3 regions of the Microbispora rosea genome follow, and region 1 is predicted to be linked to each of the others. Evidence: predicted binding sites of a transcription regulator. Region 1 holds the regulator's gene; each other region holds the start of a gene.
What was found. Region 1 encodes HrcA, which represses chaperone genes, less so after heat shock. Its sites were predicted from a motif close to TTGGCACTCTCNNNNNGAGAGTGCCAA; they were not measured.

Region 1 (6,117 bases):
CCCGCTGCCGCCACAATTTGCTGTACTGGACCGGCGGCGACTGGTGGGGGGCCGGGCCGGGGGCGCACAGCCACGTCGGCGGCACCCGCTGGTGGAACGTCAAGCACCCCGCGGCGTACGCCGCGCGCCTGGCGGCCGGGGCCTCGCCCGCGCACGCCCGCGAGGTGCTGTCGGCGGAGGACAGGGCCGTCGAACGGGTCATGCTGGAGCTGCGCCTCGCCTCGGGCCTCCCGCTCGCCGGCCTCGCCCCCCGGGCGCGTACGGCGTGCGCGAGGGCGCTGGCGGACGGATTGCTGGAGGTGGAGGCGTTCAAGGCGGGACAGGCCGTGCTCACGCTGCGCGGCAGGCTGCTCGCGGACGCCCTGGTGCGGGACCTCACACCTTAGCCCGTGACGAAGTCGATCAGTTCTTCCACGCGGCCGAGCAGCTCGGGCTCCAGGTCGGCGTAGGTCGTGACGCGGCCCAGGATGTGCCGCCACGCCTCCTGGGGGTCCATCCGCCAGCCGAGGGCGTCGATCACGCCCTCCTTCCAGGGCACGCCGCGCGGCACGTCCGGCCAGGCGGGGATGCCGAGCGCCCGGGGCTTGACCGCCTGCCAGATGTCCACGAACGGATGCCCGACGATGAGCACGTCGTCTCCGGACACCCGGGCGGCGATGCGGCTCTCCTTCGATCCGGGCACCAGGTGGTCCACGAGCACCCCGAGCCGCCTGCCCGGCTCGGGGCCGAACTCCTCGACGATCGCCGGGAGGTCGTCCACACCCTCCAGGTATTCGACGACGACCCCTTCCACCCGCAGGTCGTGCCCCCAGATCTTCTCCACCAGCGAGGCGTCGTGGACGCCCTCGACGTAGATGCGGCTCTCCCTGGCGACCTGCGCGCGCAGGCCCTCGACCGCGATCGACCCCGAGGCGCTCCGCAGCGGCCCCTTCGCGCCGGCCTGAGGGCGCACCAGCGTCACCGGTTTGCCTTCGAGGAGGAATCCGGCGGGCGTCAGCGGGAACACCCGCCGACGGCCGAACCGGTCCTCCAGTGTCACGGCCTCCTTGTCGCAGGCCACCACGGCGCCGCAGAAACGGCCCTCGGCGTCCTCGACCACGAGGTCGGGCTCGGCCGGGATCTCGGGGATCTGCCCTCGCCGTGGCCGCCGCCAGTCTCCGGAAAGCACGTCCCGCCCGTACATGCGGGGAACGCTAGCAAATCACGCCCTGCGACGGCGGGCCGCGGAGCGACGGGCGAGCACGACGATCGTCACGATCAGCGCGGCCAGGAAGCCGACGGTGGGCAGGGTGAGCAGCGCGACGGTGCCGCCCACCAGCAGGCCGGCCGCGTCGGCGAGCTGCTTGCCGACGCCGAAACGCACCCCGTCGCCCTCGCAGGCGAGCGGGTAGGTGCCCGCCTCAGGCACGCCGGCCTCGAACAGCAGCTCCCAGGTCGTGCCGTTCAGCGTGAAGGTCTGCGAGATGGCCGGGCGGGTCAGCCGCACCCGCGAATCGGTGCCGTCGCCGAGCTGACAGCGGACGTCGGTGGGCTGGTCGACGGCCGCGTAGATCGCCGGCCTGTCCGCGGGGTCGAGCGCGACGCTCACCGACTGCCCGCCGGAGAAGATCGTGGCGGGTGCGGCGTCGCCGAGCGTGGAGAACAGGCCACCGGCGAACCCGCCGACGCCCGCCACCAGCAGGACGACGAAGAGCGCCCAGGAGAGGAAGACCCACAGCAGCCGCGGCCGGACCGGCCGGGAGCCGGCGTACGGCGGGGGAAAGGGATGCGGCAGCCGCAAGGTCGCGCCGGCCGGCGCCGGGGGCATCATGGGGCGGGGCACCCGCATGGTCGCCTCGGCCGGCGGGAAGGTCTGATTCTCGTGCATGGGGTGAAGAGTCGACCATGCGGCTTGCGGTCGATTTGCAGCTCGCTTGTCCTGGTGTCTCCGCGTTATCGCACCACGTGGGGTGGTAGCCGTACACTTGGCACTCGGGAACACAGAGTGCCAGAGTCGGTGTTTCCAGGCACAGGGAGGTGGCACAGTGCTCGACGACCGCAAGCTCGCCGTCCTGCGCGCCATCGTCGAGGACTACGTGTCCACCAACGAGCCGGTGGGGTCAAAGGCCCTGGCGGACAGGCACAACCTCGGCGTCTCTCCGGCGACGATCCGCAACGACATGGCCGCGCTGGAGGAGCAGGGTTACATCGCCCAGCCGCACACCAGTGCCGGAAGGGTGCCGACGGACAAGGGATACCGCCTGTTCGTCGACCGGCTGTCGCAGATCAAGCCGCTGTCGGGCGCGGAGCGCAGGGCCATCGAGACCTTCCTCGCCGGGGCCGTGGACCTCGACGAGATCGTCATGCGCACGGTGCGGCTGCTCGCGCAGCTCACCCGGCAGGTCGCGGTGGTTCAGTACCCCTCGCTCACCAGGTCGTCGGTGCGCCATGTGGAGATCGTCCCGATCGCCGAGCGGCGGGTCATGCTGGTGCTGATCACCAACACGGGACGGGTCGAGCAGCGGATGGTCGACCTGCCCGAGGCCATCGCCGACGACCGGATCGCCAACCTGCGCGCCGTGCTCAACGCGTGTCTCGACGGGTGCGGGCTGTCCCAGGTGCCCGAGACCGTGGCCGACGTGCCCGAGCGGCTGCCCGCGGAGGACAGGCCGGTGGCGGCCACGATCCTTTCCGTGCTGCTGGAGACGCTCGTGGAGCGGCACGAGGAGAAAATCGCCTTCGCCGGTACGGCCAACCTCGCCGCGGCGGATTTCAGCGTCGGCCTGCGCGGCGTGCTGGAGGCGCTGGAGGAACAGGTCGTCCTCATCCGCCTGCTGGGGGAGACCGGCGGGCTGTCCGACATCACCGTCAGAATCGGATCCGAGAATCCCTACAGCGGACTGCGCGGCACCTCTATCGTGGCCGCCGGATACGGTTCGGGCGACAGAGAACTGGCCCGGCTCGGAGTGCTGGGCCCGACACGAATGGACTATCCGGTGACGATGGGTGCGGTGCGCGCGGTGGCGCGGTACGTCGGCCAGATCCTGGCGGGGTCATAAGTGTCCAACGACTACTACGCGACCCTTGGCGTACGGCGCGACGCCAGCCAGGAAGAGATCAAGAAGGCATATCGCCGTCTCGCCCGTGAGCTGCACCCGGACGTCAACCCCGATCCGGAGACCCAGGAGCGGTTCAAGGAGATCAACCAGGCGTACGAGGTGCTGTCCGACGCGGGCAAGCGCCGTATGTACGACATGGGCGCCGACCCGTTCGGCGGCGCGGGAGCCGGGGCCGGAGCCGGCGGTTTCGGCGCTGGCTTCCCGTTCAGCGACATCATGGACGCCTTCTTCGGCTCGGCGGGCGGCGCGCGGGGGCCCCGCTCCCGCGCCCGCCGGGGCCGCAACGCCACCATCAGGGTCGAGCTCGACCTGGGGGAGGCGGCCTTCGGCACGACCCGCGAGATCGTGGTCGACACGGCCGTGGTCTGCGAGGTCTGCCAGGGCTCCGGGGCGGCGTCCGGCACGCACCCCGACACCTGCGACATGTGCCACGGACGCGGCGAGGTGTCGCAGGTGACCCGTTCGTTCCTCGGTCAGGTCATGACCTCACGCCCCTGCCCCCAGTGCGGCGGGTACGGCAGCGTCATCCGGCACCCCTGCATGGAGTGCTCGGGCGAGGGACGGGTGCGGACCCGGCGCACGATCAAGGTCAGGATCCCGGCCGGCGTCGAGGACGGCACGCACATCCAGCTCGCCGGCGAGGGCGAGGTCGGCCCCGGTGGCGGGCCTCCCGGCGACCTGTTCCTGGAGATCGTCGAGCGGCCGCACCAGATCTTCGAGCGGCGCGGCGACGACCTGCACTGCACGGTTCACATCCCGATGACGGCCGCGGCGCTCGGCACCTCGATCGCGATCGAGACCCTCGACGGCACGGAGGACATCGACATCCGGCCCGGCACTCAGGCCGGCCAGGTCATCCCCCTGTACAGCAAGGGCGTCCAGCGGCTCAACGAGACCGGCAGGGGCGACCTGCTGATCCACGTGAACGTCGAGACGCCGGGCAAGCTCGACCCGCAGCAGGAGGAGCTGCTGCGCGAGCTGGCGAAACTGCGCGGCGAGGAGCGTCCGCCCGGCAAGTTCTCCCCGGGCCAGCAGGGCTTCTTCTCCCGCCTGCGGGACGCCTTCAACGGCCGCTGAGCTGATCGCATGACTGTTCCCGTGTTCCTGTCGGACGCGGCCGGCCAGGCGGCGGACACGATCGTCCTCGACGGGCCCGAGGGGCGGCACGCCGCCGCCGTACGCCGCCTGCGGCCGGGGGAGCGGATCGACCTGACCGACGGCGCGGGGCGGGTGGCCGAGTGCACGGTCACGGCGGCGGGGAAGGACTCGCTGACCGCCGAGGTGCTGCGCCGGTTCGAGGTTCCGCCGCCCCGGCCGAGGCTGGTGGTCGTGCAGGGCCTGCCCAAGGGCGACCGGGGCGAGCTCGCGGTCGAGATGATGACCGAGGCAGGGGTCGACGTGATCGTCCCCTGGGCCGCCTCCCGGTGCGTGACCCAGTGGAAGGGCGACCGGGCCGCCAAGGCCCTCGCCCGCTGGCGTGGTACGGCCCGCGAGGCGGCCAAGCAGGCCCGGCGCTTCCATCTGCCCGAGGTGACCGAGCAGGCCACGACCGCGGCGGTCGGCTCGCTCGTCTCGGCGGCGGCGCTCGCGGTCGTCCTGCACGAGGAGGCGGCCGAGCCGCTGAGCCGTCTGCCCCTGCCGCAGGAGCCGGGCGACATCGTGGTGGTCGTCGGCCCGGAGGGCGGCGTCACCGACGAGGAGATCGCCACGTTGCGGGCGGCGGGAGCCACGCCGGCCCTGCTGGGGCCGACGGTGCTGCGCACCTCGACGGCGGGCGTCGCCGCGGCGGCCGTCCTGCTGTCCCGCTGCGGCCGCTGGTGACGGCCGGCCGCGGATCCCCCGGCCGATGACCGGGGGTCAGGGTGAGGGCGTCGGGCTCGCCGGGTCGGGTGTCGTCGTCTCCGGTGGCGTCGTGCTCGGGGTGACCGGGGGCGCGGACTTCGTGTGCGGAGCCGACGAGGGACGGCGCGAGGCCGACGGCGTTACCACGGGCGGCTGCTGCGTCACCGACGCGGGCGAGCACGTCGGCGGGAGGGCCGCGTCGGGCTCGATCACCCCGGCCTGGGGCGTGGGCGTGACGCAGGGATCGGACGGCGACGGCGACGGCCTGGTGGTCGCGCCCGTCTTGCGCGTGGGGGACGGGCTCGGCCGCTGGCGGGACGGGCTCGGCGTGACGGGCACGATCACGACCGGCTGCGAGGGCGCCGAGTGGGGCGGCCGGGTCACCGACGAGGTGTCCCCCTTGTCCACGCGCTCGTCGCCGGCGGGGGCGATGCCCGTCGACTGCGCCACCTGGTCGCGCAGGTCGGGGACGACCATCACGACCGCGCCCGCCACGAGCACGGCACCGGCGGCGGCCGCTCCGACGCGCCACCACAGCATGTGCCGCAGGCCGCGCAGACCGCGCTGGTCGATCCGCCCGCGGATGATTTCGAGTCCATCGGGAGACGGCACGACCGAGTCCGCCTCCGCGCGCAGGGCACGGCGGAGCAACTCGCCGTACTCGTCGTCGGGAGGGAAGGTCATGAGAACTGCTCCAGTGCCATCCGTAGTGCGGCCATGCCGCGGGCCGTGTGACTCTTCACGGCGCCCTTGCTGATCCCCATCGCGTGTGCGATCTCGGCCTCCGACAGGTCGCCGTAGTATCGCAGCACCAGCGCCTCGCGCTGGCGGTTGGGTAAGCCGCGAAGCGCCTCGATGACGGCCGAACGCTCCAGTTCACCGATCGCGCCGTTCTCCGCGCTCGGCGCGTCGGGCAGCCCCTTGGGCGCGTACTTCTCGACGACCGCTCGGTGCCGCAGCACGGAACGCGATCGGTTCACGACCGATTGGCGAAGGTAGGCCAGTGCCTTGTCGGTGTCTCTCAGCCTGCGCCAGGCGCCATGAAGGGCGACGAACGCGTCCTGAACGACCTCTTCCGCGCTGGCCACGTCACGCACCAGCAGCACGGCGAGACGCACCAGTGACCGATAGTGAGCGCTGTAGAGCGCCGTCACGGCCATGTCGGCATCCCATCCGA
Region 2 (6,117 bases), on a different contig from region 1:
CAGTTCGAGGGCGCCTCGTCGGCCGGGGGCTTCTCCACGAGGTCGGTGACGCGGACGACGTCGTCCTCGTCGGTCGGCTCGATGGCGGCGGCGCCGTACAGGGAGACGTGCTCGCGCGGCACCTCCATCAGCGCGATGACGCTGCCGCCGTAGGTTGCGCGCACCTCGATCATGCGCTTGAGCAGCGCATCGCGGGGATCGATGATGTCGTCGCCGAGCAGGCAGGCGAACGGCTCGTGGCCGACGTGCTGCTTGGCGCACAGGACGGCGTGGCCGAGACCCTTGGGCTCCCCCTGCCGCACGTAGTGCATGGTGGCGAGGTCGACGGGCTCCTTCACCTGGTTGAGGCGTTCCTCGTCGCCCTTGGCGCGAAGAGCGTCCTCCAACTCGTACGCTACGTCGAAGTGGTCCTCGATCGAGCGCTTGTTGCGGCCGGTCACCATGAGGACATCGAGCAGCCCGGCGGAGACGGCCTCCTCCACCACGTACTGGATGGCCGGCTTGTCGACGATGGGCAGCATCTCCTTGGGGGTCGCCTTCGTCGCGGGAAGGAAGCGGGTGCCGAGACCCGCGGCGGGCACGACGGCTTTGGTCACGGGATCGAAGTCAGCCATGAGTAGACACTAACGGAGCAGTCTTTGGACAAGATGAACCTGCGTCGGCGTATCCTGCGCGGCCGGTCGGAGCTCGATCCCGGGACGCTGCGCGAGTCGTCGGCGGCCATCAGGGAGTTACTCCTCGACCAGCCGTGGGTGCAGATGGCCGGGCTGGTGGCCTGCTACTGGTCCACCGGCGCCGAGCCGTCCACGCAGGGACTGATCCTGGCCCTGTGGAAGCACGGCGCCACGGTGATGCTTCCGGTGCAGCGCCCGGACGGCGACCTCGACTGGGCGGTGTACGACGGGCCCGACTCACTGGCGCCCGGCCCGAACGGAATCATGGAGCCGGTGGACGTCCGGCGCGGCGTCGACGCGATCCGCACCGCCGCGCTGGTGATCGCGCCGGCCCTCGCCGTGGACCGGGTGACCGGCGTACGGCTCGGCCGCGGCGGCGGCTTCTACGACCGGGCCCTCGCGCGCGTCGGGCCGAACGTGCCGACGGTGGCGCTCCTGCACGAGGGCGAGCTGATGGAAGGGGTTCCCGCCGAGCCCCACGACCAGCGCGTACGCTTCGCCGCCCTCCCGAGTGGAATCGCCCGTTTGGTACAGATGTGACAAGATTGGTATAGCGGACGGCGAAGGGAGCGGATCGGTCTGAACGTCTGGCTGCTCCTGTCCGCTGTCGTCGTCATCGCGGCCATCGCGTCCGTCCGGATCGCGCACCGCACCGGCCTTCCCACGCTGCTCCTCTATCTCGGCCTCGGGCTGCTGCTCGGCGAGGGCGGCATCATCGGCATCCACTTCGACAACGCCCAGACGGCCCAGCAGCTCGGCATGGTCGCGCTCGCCGTGATCCTGGCCGAAGGCGGTCTCACCACCAACTGGAGCCACGTACGCGACGCCGTGCCGACGGCGCTCGTGCTCGCCACGGCCGGTATCGCGGTCAGCGTCGTCGTGCTCGCGGCAGGTGTCGCCGTCCTGCTCGGCATGGAGTGGCGGATGGCGCTGCTGCTCGGCGCGTTCCTGGCGTCGACCGACGCGGCGGCCGTGTTCTCCGTGCTGAGACGGCTGCCGCTGCCTCCCCGGCTCGCGGGAATCCTGGAGGCCGAGTCGGGCTTCAACGACGCCCCGACCGTCATCCTCGTGATCATGCTGAGCGCCGGCTCGACGCTGCCGCTCTCGCTGCCGCACATCCTTCTGGACACCGCCGTCGAACTGGTCATCGGCGCGGCCGTCGGTCTCGCGGTGGGCCCCGCGGGGGTGTACGCGCTGCGCCGGGTCGCGCTGCCCGCCTCCGGCCTCTACCCGATCGCGGTGCTGGCGCTGGCGTTCGTCACCTACAGCGGGGCGACCCTGCTGCACGGCAGCGGGTTCCTCGCGGTCTACCTGACCACGCTGATCCTGGGCAACGCCAGGCTCCCCCACCGCGCCGCCACGCGCGGCTTCGCGGAGGGCGCCGCCTGGCTCGCCCAGATCGGGCTGTTCGTCATGCTCGGAATGCTGGCGAACCCGAGCGAACTGCCGGGCGTGATTGTCCCCGCCCTCGTGGCGGGCCTGCTGCTGGTCCTGCTCGCCCGACCGGCGTCCGTGCTGGTGTCCGCGGCGATCGCACGGCTCCTGCGTCTCGGTTCGCTGTCGTGGCGCGAGCAGGTGTTCCTGTCGTGGGCCGGGCTGCGCGGGGCGGTGCCCATCGTGCTGGCCGCGATCCCCTGGGCCGCCGGTCTGCCGGGGGCGAAGGGCCTGTTCAACGACGTGTTCATCATCGTCATCGTGTTCACGATCCTCCAGGGGCCCACGCTGCCGTACCTCGCCAGGCTGCTCGGCCTGGCGGCGGAGGGCGAGGCCCGCGACCTCGACGTGGAGGCCGCGCCGCTGGGGGAGCTGAACGCCGATCTGCTGCAGGTCCGCATCCCGTCCGGCTCGCTCATGCACGGTGTGGAGATCTTCGAGCTCCGGCTGCCGGCGAACACCATGGTCACGCTCGTCGTACGGAACGGGCAGTCGTTCGTGCCCACGCAGACGACCCGGCTGCTGGCGGGCGACCAGCTCCTCGTGGTCACCACGGCCGCCCAGCGGGAGACGGTCGAACGCCGCCTGCGCGCCGTCAGCCGCCGCGGCAAGCTGGCCGGCTGGTATGGCGAACGCGGCGGCTGACCGCCGTCGCTGTGTCCTCGGGCGCGGGCGGATCTCGGTGGGATCGAATGGGACGGCGCGGGGCAATAAACCGGGCTGGAGTGGCGTTTGGGCTTGTTGACTGCTTACCATTAGCAATCGACCCGGTCGAGTGCCAGTCTCAGGAGGAGCGAGTGCCTACCTACCAGTACGCCTGTACCGCTTGCGGTGAGCAGCTGGAGGCCGTCCAGAAGTTCTCTGACGACCCGCTCACGGAGTGCCCGGCCTGCCAGGGCAAGCTGCGCAAGGTCTTCTCCGCCGTTGGCATCGTGTTCAAGGGCTCGGGCTTCTACCGGACCGACAGCCGTTCCTCGAGCTCGTCGACGACCACGTCCACCACGACGACGTCCTCCTCGAAGTCGTCCGGCGACTCGGGCAAGAAGGAGCCGGCGACCTCCACGAGCTCGTCGAGCACCTCTTCGTCTTCGTCGAGCACCTCCTCGTCGAGCACGTCCTCGTCCGGCTCGACCGCCGCGGCCTGAGGTTATCCACAGGGGCCGGCGGGACGCGGCGGCTGTACGGCGCCGTTCGCTAGGGTCGGCCCATGGTCAATAGCGCAGACATCGGGGTCATCGGCGGCTCGGGGTTCTACTCCCTGCTGGAGGACGCCGAAGAGATCGACGTGACGACGCCGTACGGCCCGCCGAGCGACTCGATCACCGTGGGCCGCATCGGCGAGCGGAGCGTCGCGTTCGTCCCCCGGCACGGCCGCGGCCACACCTTCCCACCCCACCGCATTCCCTATCGGGCGAACATGTGGGCCCTGCGGTCCCTCGGCGTCCGCCAGGTGCTCGCGCCCAGTGCGGTCGGGTCCCTGCGCCCGGAGATCGGCCCGGGCGCCCTCGTGATCCCCGACCAGCTCGTGGATCGCACGCAGGGCCGTGAGCAGACCTACTACGACGCGGGCGGGGCCGTGCACGTGTCGTTCTCCGACCCCTATTGCCCCTCCGGCCGGGCGGCCGCCGTGGCCACGGCGCGCGAGACGGGCTGGGACACGGTCGACGGCGGCACTCTGGTCGTGGTCCAGGGGCCCCGGTTCTCCACCAGGGCAGAGTCGAAGTGGTTCGCGGGGGCGGGCTGGTCGATCATCGGCATGACCGGGCACCCCGAGGCCGTGCTCGCCCGCGAACTCGCCCTCTGCTACACGACGCTCGCCCTCGTGACCGACCACGACGCCGGTGTGGAGGCCGGTGAGGGGGTCACCCACGAAGAGGTCCTCGCTTTCTTCGCCGCCAACGTGGAGCGGATGCGCACTCTGGTCGCCCAGGTCGTCGAGGTCCTTCCGGAGGAGCGCTCCTGCCCCTGCGGCAACGCGCTCGACGGGATCAAGCTGCCGATCGAGCTTCCCTGACGCCGATGCGTGCCATGCCGCACGGCGGTGTCCGGCCGCGGAACCGGCTGCGGACCCGGGGTCGCGACACCGCCGCCGGAGCGCCACCCAGACAAGCAGCGCGGACGGACAGCGCGGACGGACAGCGCGAGGGGGCGTCGGCGTGGAGCGCCCACGGTGCCACCGGGCTCCGTCGTGAGGCGAGGGGCGAAAGGCGGGCGAGGTGGTCATGCGTGATCTGAAGCGGCTGAGGGCGCGCCGTCGCCGTCCGATCGCCGCCGTCCTCTCCGGTATGGCGGTGGCCTGCGTGCTGCTGGCCGTCCGCACCCCCGACGGGGTGGAGGTCCTCGCCGCCGCCCGCGACCTCCCCGGAGGCCGACTGGCCGCCTCCGACGTCGTGGTCGTACGGCTCCCGCCCGACGCGGTGCCCGCCGGGGCGTACGCGCCGGGCGCCCCGGTCCCGGGCCGCGTGCTCGCCGGTCCGTTGCGCCGAGGCGAACTCCTCACCGACGCGCGACTGCTCGGCCCGGGCCTGTTCCACCAGACCCTGGCCGGGCAGACATCCGGCGGCTCGGCCGGCGGTGGCCCGGCCGCGGCGACGGATGTGGTCCCGGGTCTGGTCGCGACGCCGGTCAGGATGGCCGATCCCGACGCCGCCCGCCTGCTGTCGCCGGGAGACGTGATCGACGTCCTGGCGGCCTTCGAGGACGGGCCTTTCCAGGCCCGGACCGTCGCCCAGGAGGTGCGAGTGATCGCCCGGCCACCAGGTCGTACGGACGGCGGCGCGCTGCTCGTGCTGGCCACGACCCCCGGGCAGGCGGCCCAGTTGGCCCAGGCACAGGCGCAGGGCAGGCTGTCGATGACCATCCACCCGCGTTGATGGGCCTTTGTCCGGGCGGCGAAGGGGGCTGATCAGGCCATGAGCGCCTGTCAGGCCGTGGTCGCGCCGGCCTGCCGCCAGGCCCGCTGGTCCCGCGTGACCTGCTGGAGCATCTCCCTGAACCCGGCGTAGCGCCCGGCGCCGAGGGTTCGTTCGTGCCGCTCCTCGATGGCGGCGAGGATCGCGCGCGCCTTGGTGATCTCGTCGATGCCGCGCTCGGTGGGGACGATGAGCTTGGCCCGGCGGTCAGCGGGATCGGGTTCGCGGGTGACGTAGCCGAGCCTGACGAGCTCGTCGAGGATCGTGCCGACGATCTGCTTGTGCTGGCCCGACCGGGCCGCGAGGTCCGTCGCGCGCACGCCCTTCGGATCAAGGAACGCCAGCACGGTCCCGTGCCGCGGGCTCACGTCGGGATGCCCCTGCTCGGCGAGGGTCTCGAACAGCTCCTCCTGAAGAGCACGCATCAACTGGCCGGCCAGCATGCCGAGGTCAGGAACCCGCACGGTCCACCGTCTTCCAAATTTAGTCACGATCATTGACCGTCATGGATCTTTATCATATCGTGGCGCCCTGAACGCGCACAGCCGCCCCAGAGGAACAGACAGCGAGGGATCACGACCATGGCCAGCAGCGAGATCGACACCTACGTCGAGACGAAGCTCGACCCGAAGTACCGCGAGATCGTCGCGGCCCTGCGCACCCTGGTGGCCGAGGAGGCCCCCGAGGCCGTCGAGTGCCTCACGTACGGCTCGCCCGCCTGGCGCGGCAAAAAGATCCTCGCCGTCATCAGCCAGAGCAAGACCCATCTCACCTTCGCCTTCGAGCGGGGCGCGGAGATGTCCGACCCCCACGGCCTCCTGGACGGCGTGGGCAAGAAGACCCGCCACGTCAAGATCAAGACGTTGGACGGGATGAACGAGGACGCGCTGCGCGACTACATCGGCCAGGCCGTCCGCCTCGACGCGAACTGACGCGACCGGTTCCCCCGCTCGGGGGAACCGGTCGTCAGACCTGCGCGCCGAGCTTGGGGTCGTACTCCCAGTGCCAGGGCTCGAAGGGGCTGTGATACGACCAGTCGGGGTGTATCCAGCCATAGCGCTTGCTGTTGGCCTCCAGCCAGTTGAACTGCACGGAGC
Region 3 (6,117 bases), on a different contig from region 1:
GCCCTGGAGGCCACCGCGGTGCCGCACACGGTGCTCGGCCCGGACTCGACGGGCGACGACCGGGTGCTGCTGGTCCCCGCGACGCTCGCCAAGGGCCTGGAGTACGACCACGTGATCGTCGCCGAGCCCGCCGCGATCGTGGAGGCGGAGGAGCGCGGCCTCGCCCGCCTCTACGTGGTCCTCACCCGGGCGGTAACGTCACTGACCGTCCTGCACGGCCGCGATCTTCCCGAGGAGCTGCGATGACTTCGACCGGCGTAAGCGTCCGCCACGGAGCGCTCGACGACGTCCCGGCCCTCCTGCGGTTCTGGCTGGAGGCCGCGGAGAACACCGACAGGCACGACGACGCCGGCAAGGTCGTGGCCCTGATCGAGCGCGACCCCGAGGCGCTGCTCATCGCCGAGATCGACGGCCGCATGGTCGGCACGCTCATCGCCGCATGGGACGGCTGGCGCGCCCACCTCTACCGGCTCGCCGTTGATCCCGCCCACCGGCGGATGGGCATCGGATCACGGCTGATCGGGGCCGCCGAGGAGCGGTTCAGGGAGTTCGGCGCGTTCCGTGCCGACGCGATGGTCCTGCACGACAACGCCCTGGCGCACCACGCCTGGACGGCGGCGGGATACACGATGCAGACCGACTGCGCCCGCTGGGTCAGGCGCCTCACCTGAGGCGCACCACGGGAAAGGGCGGTTCCCCCGAGGGGGAACCGCCCTTCCGTTGAGACGAAGCAGGCAGATGGATCAGAAGTCCATGTCGCCGCCGCCGGGCATGGCGGGGGCCTTCTCCTTCTCGGGCTTCTCGGCGATGACGGCCTCGGTGGTCAGGAACAGCGCCGCGATGGACGCCGCGTTCTGCAGCGCCGAGCGGGTGACCTTGGCCGGGTCGATGATGCCGGACTCGAACATGTTGACGTACTCGCCGGTCGCGGCGTTGAGGCCCTCACCAGCCGGGAGGTTGCGGACCTTCTCCACCACGACGCCGCCCTCGAGGCCGGCGTTGACGGCGATCTGCTTCAGCGGCTCCTCAAGGGCCTTGCGGACGATCGCGGCACCGGTGGCCTCGTCGCCGTTGACCTCGAGCTTGTCGAACGCGTTGGCGCCGGCCTGCAGCAGAGCCACGCCACCGCCGGGGACGATGCCCTCCTCGACCGCGGCCTTCGCGTTGCGGACGGCGTCCTCGATGCGGTGCTTGCGCTCCTTGAGCTCGACCTCGGTGGCCGCGCCGGCCTTGATGACGGCGACGCCGCCGGCCAGCTTGGCGAGGCGCTCCTGGAGCTTCTCGCGGTCGTAGTCGGAGTCGGTGCGCTCGATCTCGGCGCGGATCTCGTTGACCCGGCCGGAGATCTGCTCGGCGTCACCGGCGCCGTCGACGATCGTGGTCTCGTCCTTGGTGATGACGACCTTGCGGGCGCGGCCGAGCAGGTCGAGGGTGGCGTTCTCGAGCTTGAGACCGACCTCCTCGGAGATGACCTGGCCACCGGTGAGGATGGCGATGTCGCCCAGCATGGCCTTGCGGCGGTCGCCGAAGCCCGGAGCCTTGACGGCCACGGACTTGAACAGGCCGCGGATCTTGTTGACGACCAGGGTGGCCAGGGCCTCGCCCTCGACGTCCTCGGCGATGATGACCAGCGGCTTGCCGGACTGCACGACCTTGTCGAGCAGCGGCAGCAGGTCCTTGTTCGCCGAGACCTTGGAGTTGACGATCAGGATGTACGGGTCCTCGAAGACCGCCTCCATGCGCTCGGGATCGGTCACGAAGTAGCCGGACACGTAACCCTTGTCGAAGCGCATGCCCTCGGTGAGCTCCAGCTCCAGGCCGAAGGTGTTGCTCTCCTCGACGGTGATGACGCCTTCCTTGCCCACCTTGTCCATCGCCTCGGCGATGAGGGCGCCGATCTCGGTGTCGGCGGCGGAGATGGAGGCGGTGGAGGCGATCTGCTCCTTCGTCTCCACGTCCTTGGCGAGCTTCGACAGCTCCTCGCTGACGCGCTCGACGGCGGCCTCGATGCCCTTCTTCAGCGCCATCGGGTTGGCGCCGGCGGCCACGTTGCGCAGACCCTCGCGGACCAGCGCCTGAGCGAGCACGGTGGCCGTCGTCGTGCCGTCACCGGCGACGTCGTCGGTCTTCTTCGCGACTTCCTTGACCAGCTCGGCGCCGATCTTCTCCCACGGGTCCTCGAGCTCGATCTCCTTGGCGATGGAGACACCGTCGTTGGTGATCGTGGGGGCGCCCCACTTCTTCTCCAGCACGACGTTGCGGCCCTTGGGGCCGAGGGTCACCTTCACGGCGTCGGCGAGCTGGTTCATACCGCGCTCGAGACCGCGCCGGGCGTCCTCGTCAAACGCGATCATCTTGGCTGCCATTAGGCTAGACCTCCCAGTAGCAGGGTGTCTTCAACGGACCGAGCCGACGCCCGCGACGGCTTGGACCCGCTATCCCTGCGCGGGCCCCATCGCCCCGATCCCGGTTGTTGTCACTCTCGACCTCAGAGTGCCAAACAAGTATTTAGCACTCTACCCCTGAGAGTGCAAGCGGAAGCCGTGCTGACCAGCTTGGACGGTATGTCCAGAGCGACCCTCCGGAGCGACGCGCCGCCGGTCAGGACCGAGGAGCCGAGCGAGAGCCGAGCGGGAGCCGCGAGGAGTGCGGCCCCGCTCCGGACCCAGCGGCCCATACCCGCCCGAGTGGCCGCAAAAGGGCCGTGGAAGGGCCGCGGAAGGGCCTTGAAAGGCCCGCAGTGGCCCGCAGGCGCCCGGAGTGGCCGTGCGGAGCGAGGCGGGTGGGACCGGCAAGCGGAAGGCCCGGTGCGCGAGTCCCGCGCGCCGGGCCTTCCAAGGTCGATGACGGGATCAGACGGCCCGTACGGCTTCCGCCTGCGGGCCCTTCTGACCCTGCGTGATGTCGAACTCAACCCGCTGACCCTGCTCGAGGGCCTTGTAGCCGTCCATCATGATTGCCGAGTAATGGACGAACACGTCCTTACCACCGTCTACCGCGATGAAGCCGTAGCCCTTGTCCGCGTTAAACCATTTGACGGTGCCCTGCGCCACTTCCGACTCCTCTTGCTGGGCTGGGGACCACACCCAAGAAGCCCCCGGTTTTGTCGATCGTCATCGACCATACCCGTGTCAAGCCGTAGGACAACAGAGTCAATCCGCAAACTACTACTTGGCGTTCGCTCAAAGCGGGACCGAAGAATATTCACTTTGCTGTTGAATAGTTGAGAGCTACACCATTTGCCACGGCTTCGTATGACTTCTTCACCGATAGAAGCGCATGTCAGATGCTCGGCTCCGGTGCGGCGGCTCAGCCTCCGGCGACGGCGGGGATGACCGAAATCTGCACCCCGTCCGGCGTGGCGGTGTCCAGACCGTCGGCGAATCGGACATCCTCTTCTCCGACGTAGACGTTGACAAAACGCCGGATCTTACCCGTCTCGTCCAGGATGCGCCCGCCGATGCCGGGGTAGTCCGCGTCGAGCTTCTGCAGGACCTCGCGGAGCGTTCCTCCCTCCCCGCTCACCTCCGCGGCTCCGTTGGTGTACGTCCGGAGAATCGTCGGAATCCGCACGGAAACGCTCATTGTTCGCTCGCTTTCGTTACTGCCGATGGGCTTTTTGAAACGCTTTCAGTTGGCGAATGCCGCACGGAACGCGTCGAGAGAGGGACGGATGACGGCGGCGGGACGGGCGTGCTCGGCCACCGCGTCGAGCGTCTTGAGCCCGTCGCCGGTGTTCAGCACCACGGTCTCGGCGTCGGGGTCGAGGCGGCCCTCGCGCACCAGCTTGCGCAGCACGCCGACCGTGACGCCGCCCGCGGTCTCCGCGAAGACGCCCTCGGTCCTGGCCAGCAGGCGGATCGCGTCGACCACTTCCCGGTCGTTCACGTCCTCCACGGCGCCGCCCGTCCGCCGCGCGATGTCGAGCACGTACGGCCCGTCCGCCGGGTTGCCGATGGCGAGGGACTTGGCGATGGTGTCGGGCCGCACCGGCTGCACCACGTCCTGCCCGGCCTTGAACGCCTGGGATACCGGCGAGCAGCCCTCGGCCTGCGCCCCGAAGATCCGGTAGGGCCGATCCTCGACCAGCCCCAGCTTGACCAGCTCGCGGAAGCCCTTGTCGATCTTCGTGAGCTGCGAGCCGGAGGCCACCGGGATGACGATCTGGTCGGGCAGCCGCCAGCCGAGCTGCTCGGCGATCTCGTATGCCAGCGTCTTGGAGCCCTCGGCGTAGAAGGGCCGGAGGTTGACGTTGACGAAGCCCCACTTCTCGCCGAGCTCGTCGCCGATGAGCTCGGAGCAGAAGCGGTTGACCTCGTCGTAGGTGCCTTCGATGGCGACCAGGCGGCCGCCGTACACCGCGGCCATGGTGACCTTGGCCGGCTCCAGGTCGGCGGGAATGAACACGCAGGAGTCCAGCCCGGCCCTGGCGGCGGCCGCGCCCACCGCGCCGGCGAGGTTGCCGGTGGAGGAGCACGACAGCGTGTGGAAGCCGAAGGTGCGCGCGGCCTCCAGCGCGATCGCGACGACCCGGTCCTTGAAGGAGTGGGTCGGGTTGCCGGAGTCGTCCTTGACGTGGAGCGACCGAAGGCCCAGCTCGGCCGCCAGCCTGTCGGCCTTCACGAGCTTGGTCCAGCCGGGCTGGAGGTTGGGCTTGGCCGCCACGCCGGCGGGAACGGGGAGCAGGGAGCGGTAGCGCCAGATGTTCGCGGGGCCGGACTCGATGTCCTCCCGGCGAACCTCGCCGAAGTCGTACGCCACCTCAAGGGGGCCGAAACACTCCGTACAGGCGAAAATCGGGCCGAGCTCATAAAGAGCGCCGCATTCGCGACACGAAAGACCGGTTGCGGGGCCGAACTCGACGGTGTTCGCGGCAGTGTTAGCGGCAGTGCTGGTGTGCGCCATGAAGCGAGGCCTTTCCCTCATCTTCGCTCGCGACCACCCTGGCCGCGAGCCGGAATTGGCACCTGTCCCGGCCGGGCCTCGTGGGCACGAGTTCGACACCGGGGAGGTTGCCGGGGCTTCGCAGGGCCGGTCCCTCCACCCCTCTGGATGAGCATGTTCAGTTGTAGGACCTTCAGAGGAAAGGTCCCTAGCACTGTACCCCGGCGTCCCCGGTGTCCGTTCTTACGTCTCACATCGCGAGACGATTTGTATCAGCCGTACGCCTCGCCGAGGGCGCTCTGCACGTACTTGCGGGCTTGGTGGATGCGGGACTTGACCGTCCCGAGGGGGATTTTCAGCTGGTCGGCGACCTCCGCGTAGTCGAGCTGGCAGATGTCGCGCAGCACGAGCGCCTGGGCGAGGTCGGGCCGCTCGGCCTCCAGCGCCTCCATCGCGTCGAGCAGGTCGAGCCGCGACCCCGCGATTACGCTCACCCGCTGGGGATCCGGCCGCTGCTCGGGCAGCTCCTCCACCTGCTCCGACGAGCGCCGCTTGAGCGAGCGGTAGGTGGTCCTGGCGCAGTTCACGGTCACGATGTGCAGCCAGGTGCTGAACTTGGCCCGCCCCTCGAACCTCGCGATGTTGCGCGCCACGGCGAGCAGCGTGTCCTGCGCGGCCTCCTCGGCGTCCTGCCGATACGGTAGAAGCCGCTCGCAGTGCCGCAGCACGTCGGGCTCGATGCGCCGCAGCAGCTCACCGAGCGCGCGGTGGTCCCCCCGGGCAGCCGATCGGGCCAGTTCCTCGGTCGTGTCGTCCAGTGCCATGCCGTATCCAGCCCTCCCGCGATCGCTTGACATCCTATTGACGGAGGTCGGCTTTTATTAATCTTCCGGCATGCGCGCCCGCTCTGATCGAGGGAACCCGAAGATGAGCAGCTCCGTCCTGATCGCGTCCAACCGGGGCCCCGTGTCCTTCACGCTGTCGGACGACGGCGGCCTGACCATGCGCAGAGGCGGGGGCGGGCTCGTCTCCGGTCTGTCCGAGGTGGTCAGGGACACCGACGTCCTGTGGGTCTGCGCGGCGCTGTCGGACGGCGACCGGGGCGCGGTGCGCCAGACCCCCGGCGGGCGGCTCGACCGGGCCTTCGAGACCGGGCCGATCCGCATGCTGGACATTCCGCCCGCGGTCTTCCACCGGGCCTACAACGCCGTGGCCAACTCGACCCTCTGGTTC

Region 2: ACIBK1_RS33585 (FmdB family zinc ribbon protein) is a predicted target of HrcA. The motif match lies at 2,864-2,890, and genes of this name have one in related genera.
Region 3: groL (chaperonin GroEL) is a predicted target of HrcA. The motif match lies at 2,509-2,535, and genes of this name have one in related genera.

What each region holds. Positions count from the first base shown of each region.
Region 1 is NZ_JBITJO010000007.1:255,269-261,385, forward strand. Features, by position in the region: gene hemW (radical SAM family heme chaperone HemW) at 1-386, shown strand, start outside; gene ACIBK1_RS28615 (DUF3097 domain-containing protein) at 383-1,183, opposite strand; gene ACIBK1_RS28620 (hypothetical protein) at 1,202-1,867, opposite strand; gene hrcA (heat-inducible transcriptional repressor HrcA) at 2,025-3,038, shown strand; gene dnaJ (molecular chaperone DnaJ) at 3,039-4,175, shown strand; gene ACIBK1_RS28635 (16S rRNA (uracil(1498)-N(3))-methyltransferase) at 4,185-4,919, shown strand; gene ACIBK1_RS28640 (hypothetical protein) at 4,956-5,624, opposite strand; gene ACIBK1_RS28645 (SigE family RNA polymerase sigma factor) at 5,621-6,100, opposite strand.
Region 2 is NZ_JBITJO010000011.1:40,180-46,296, forward strand. Features, by position in the region: gene galU (UTP--glucose-1-phosphate uridylyltransferase GalU) at 1-614, opposite strand, end outside; gene ACIBK1_RS33575 (5-formyltetrahydrofolate cyclo-ligase) at 639-1,214, shown strand; gene ACIBK1_RS33580 (potassium/proton antiporter) at 1,314-2,753, shown strand; gene ACIBK1_RS33585 (FmdB family zinc ribbon protein) at 2,906-3,253, shown strand; gene ACIBK1_RS33590 (S-methyl-5'-thioadenosine phosphorylase) at 3,316-4,122, shown strand; gene ACIBK1_RS33595 (SAF domain-containing protein) at 4,331-4,981, shown strand; gene ACIBK1_RS33600 (MarR family winged helix-turn-helix transcriptional regulator) at 5,032-5,484, opposite strand; gene ACIBK1_RS33605 (DUF1801 domain-containing protein) at 5,602-5,952, shown strand; gene ACIBK1_RS33610 (D-alanyl-D-alanine carboxypeptidase family protein) at 5,987-6,117, opposite strand, start outside.
Region 3 is NZ_JBITJO010000011.1:227,950-234,066, forward strand. Features, by position in the region: gene ACIBK1_RS34465 (HelD family protein) at 1-246, shown strand, start outside; gene ACIBK1_RS34470 (GNAT family N-acetyltransferase) at 243-671, shown strand; gene groL (chaperonin GroEL) at 744-2,366, opposite strand; gene ACIBK1_RS34480 (cold-shock protein) at 2,853-3,053, opposite strand; gene ACIBK1_RS34485 (MoaD/ThiS family protein) at 3,310-3,585, opposite strand; gene thrC (threonine synthase) at 3,631-4,905, opposite strand; SAM riboswitch class I at 4,920-5,059, opposite strand; gene ACIBK1_RS34495 (RNA polymerase sigma factor) at 5,157-5,708, opposite strand; gene ACIBK1_RS34500 (alpha,alpha-trehalose-phosphate synthase (UDP-forming)) at 5,812-6,117, shown strand, end outside.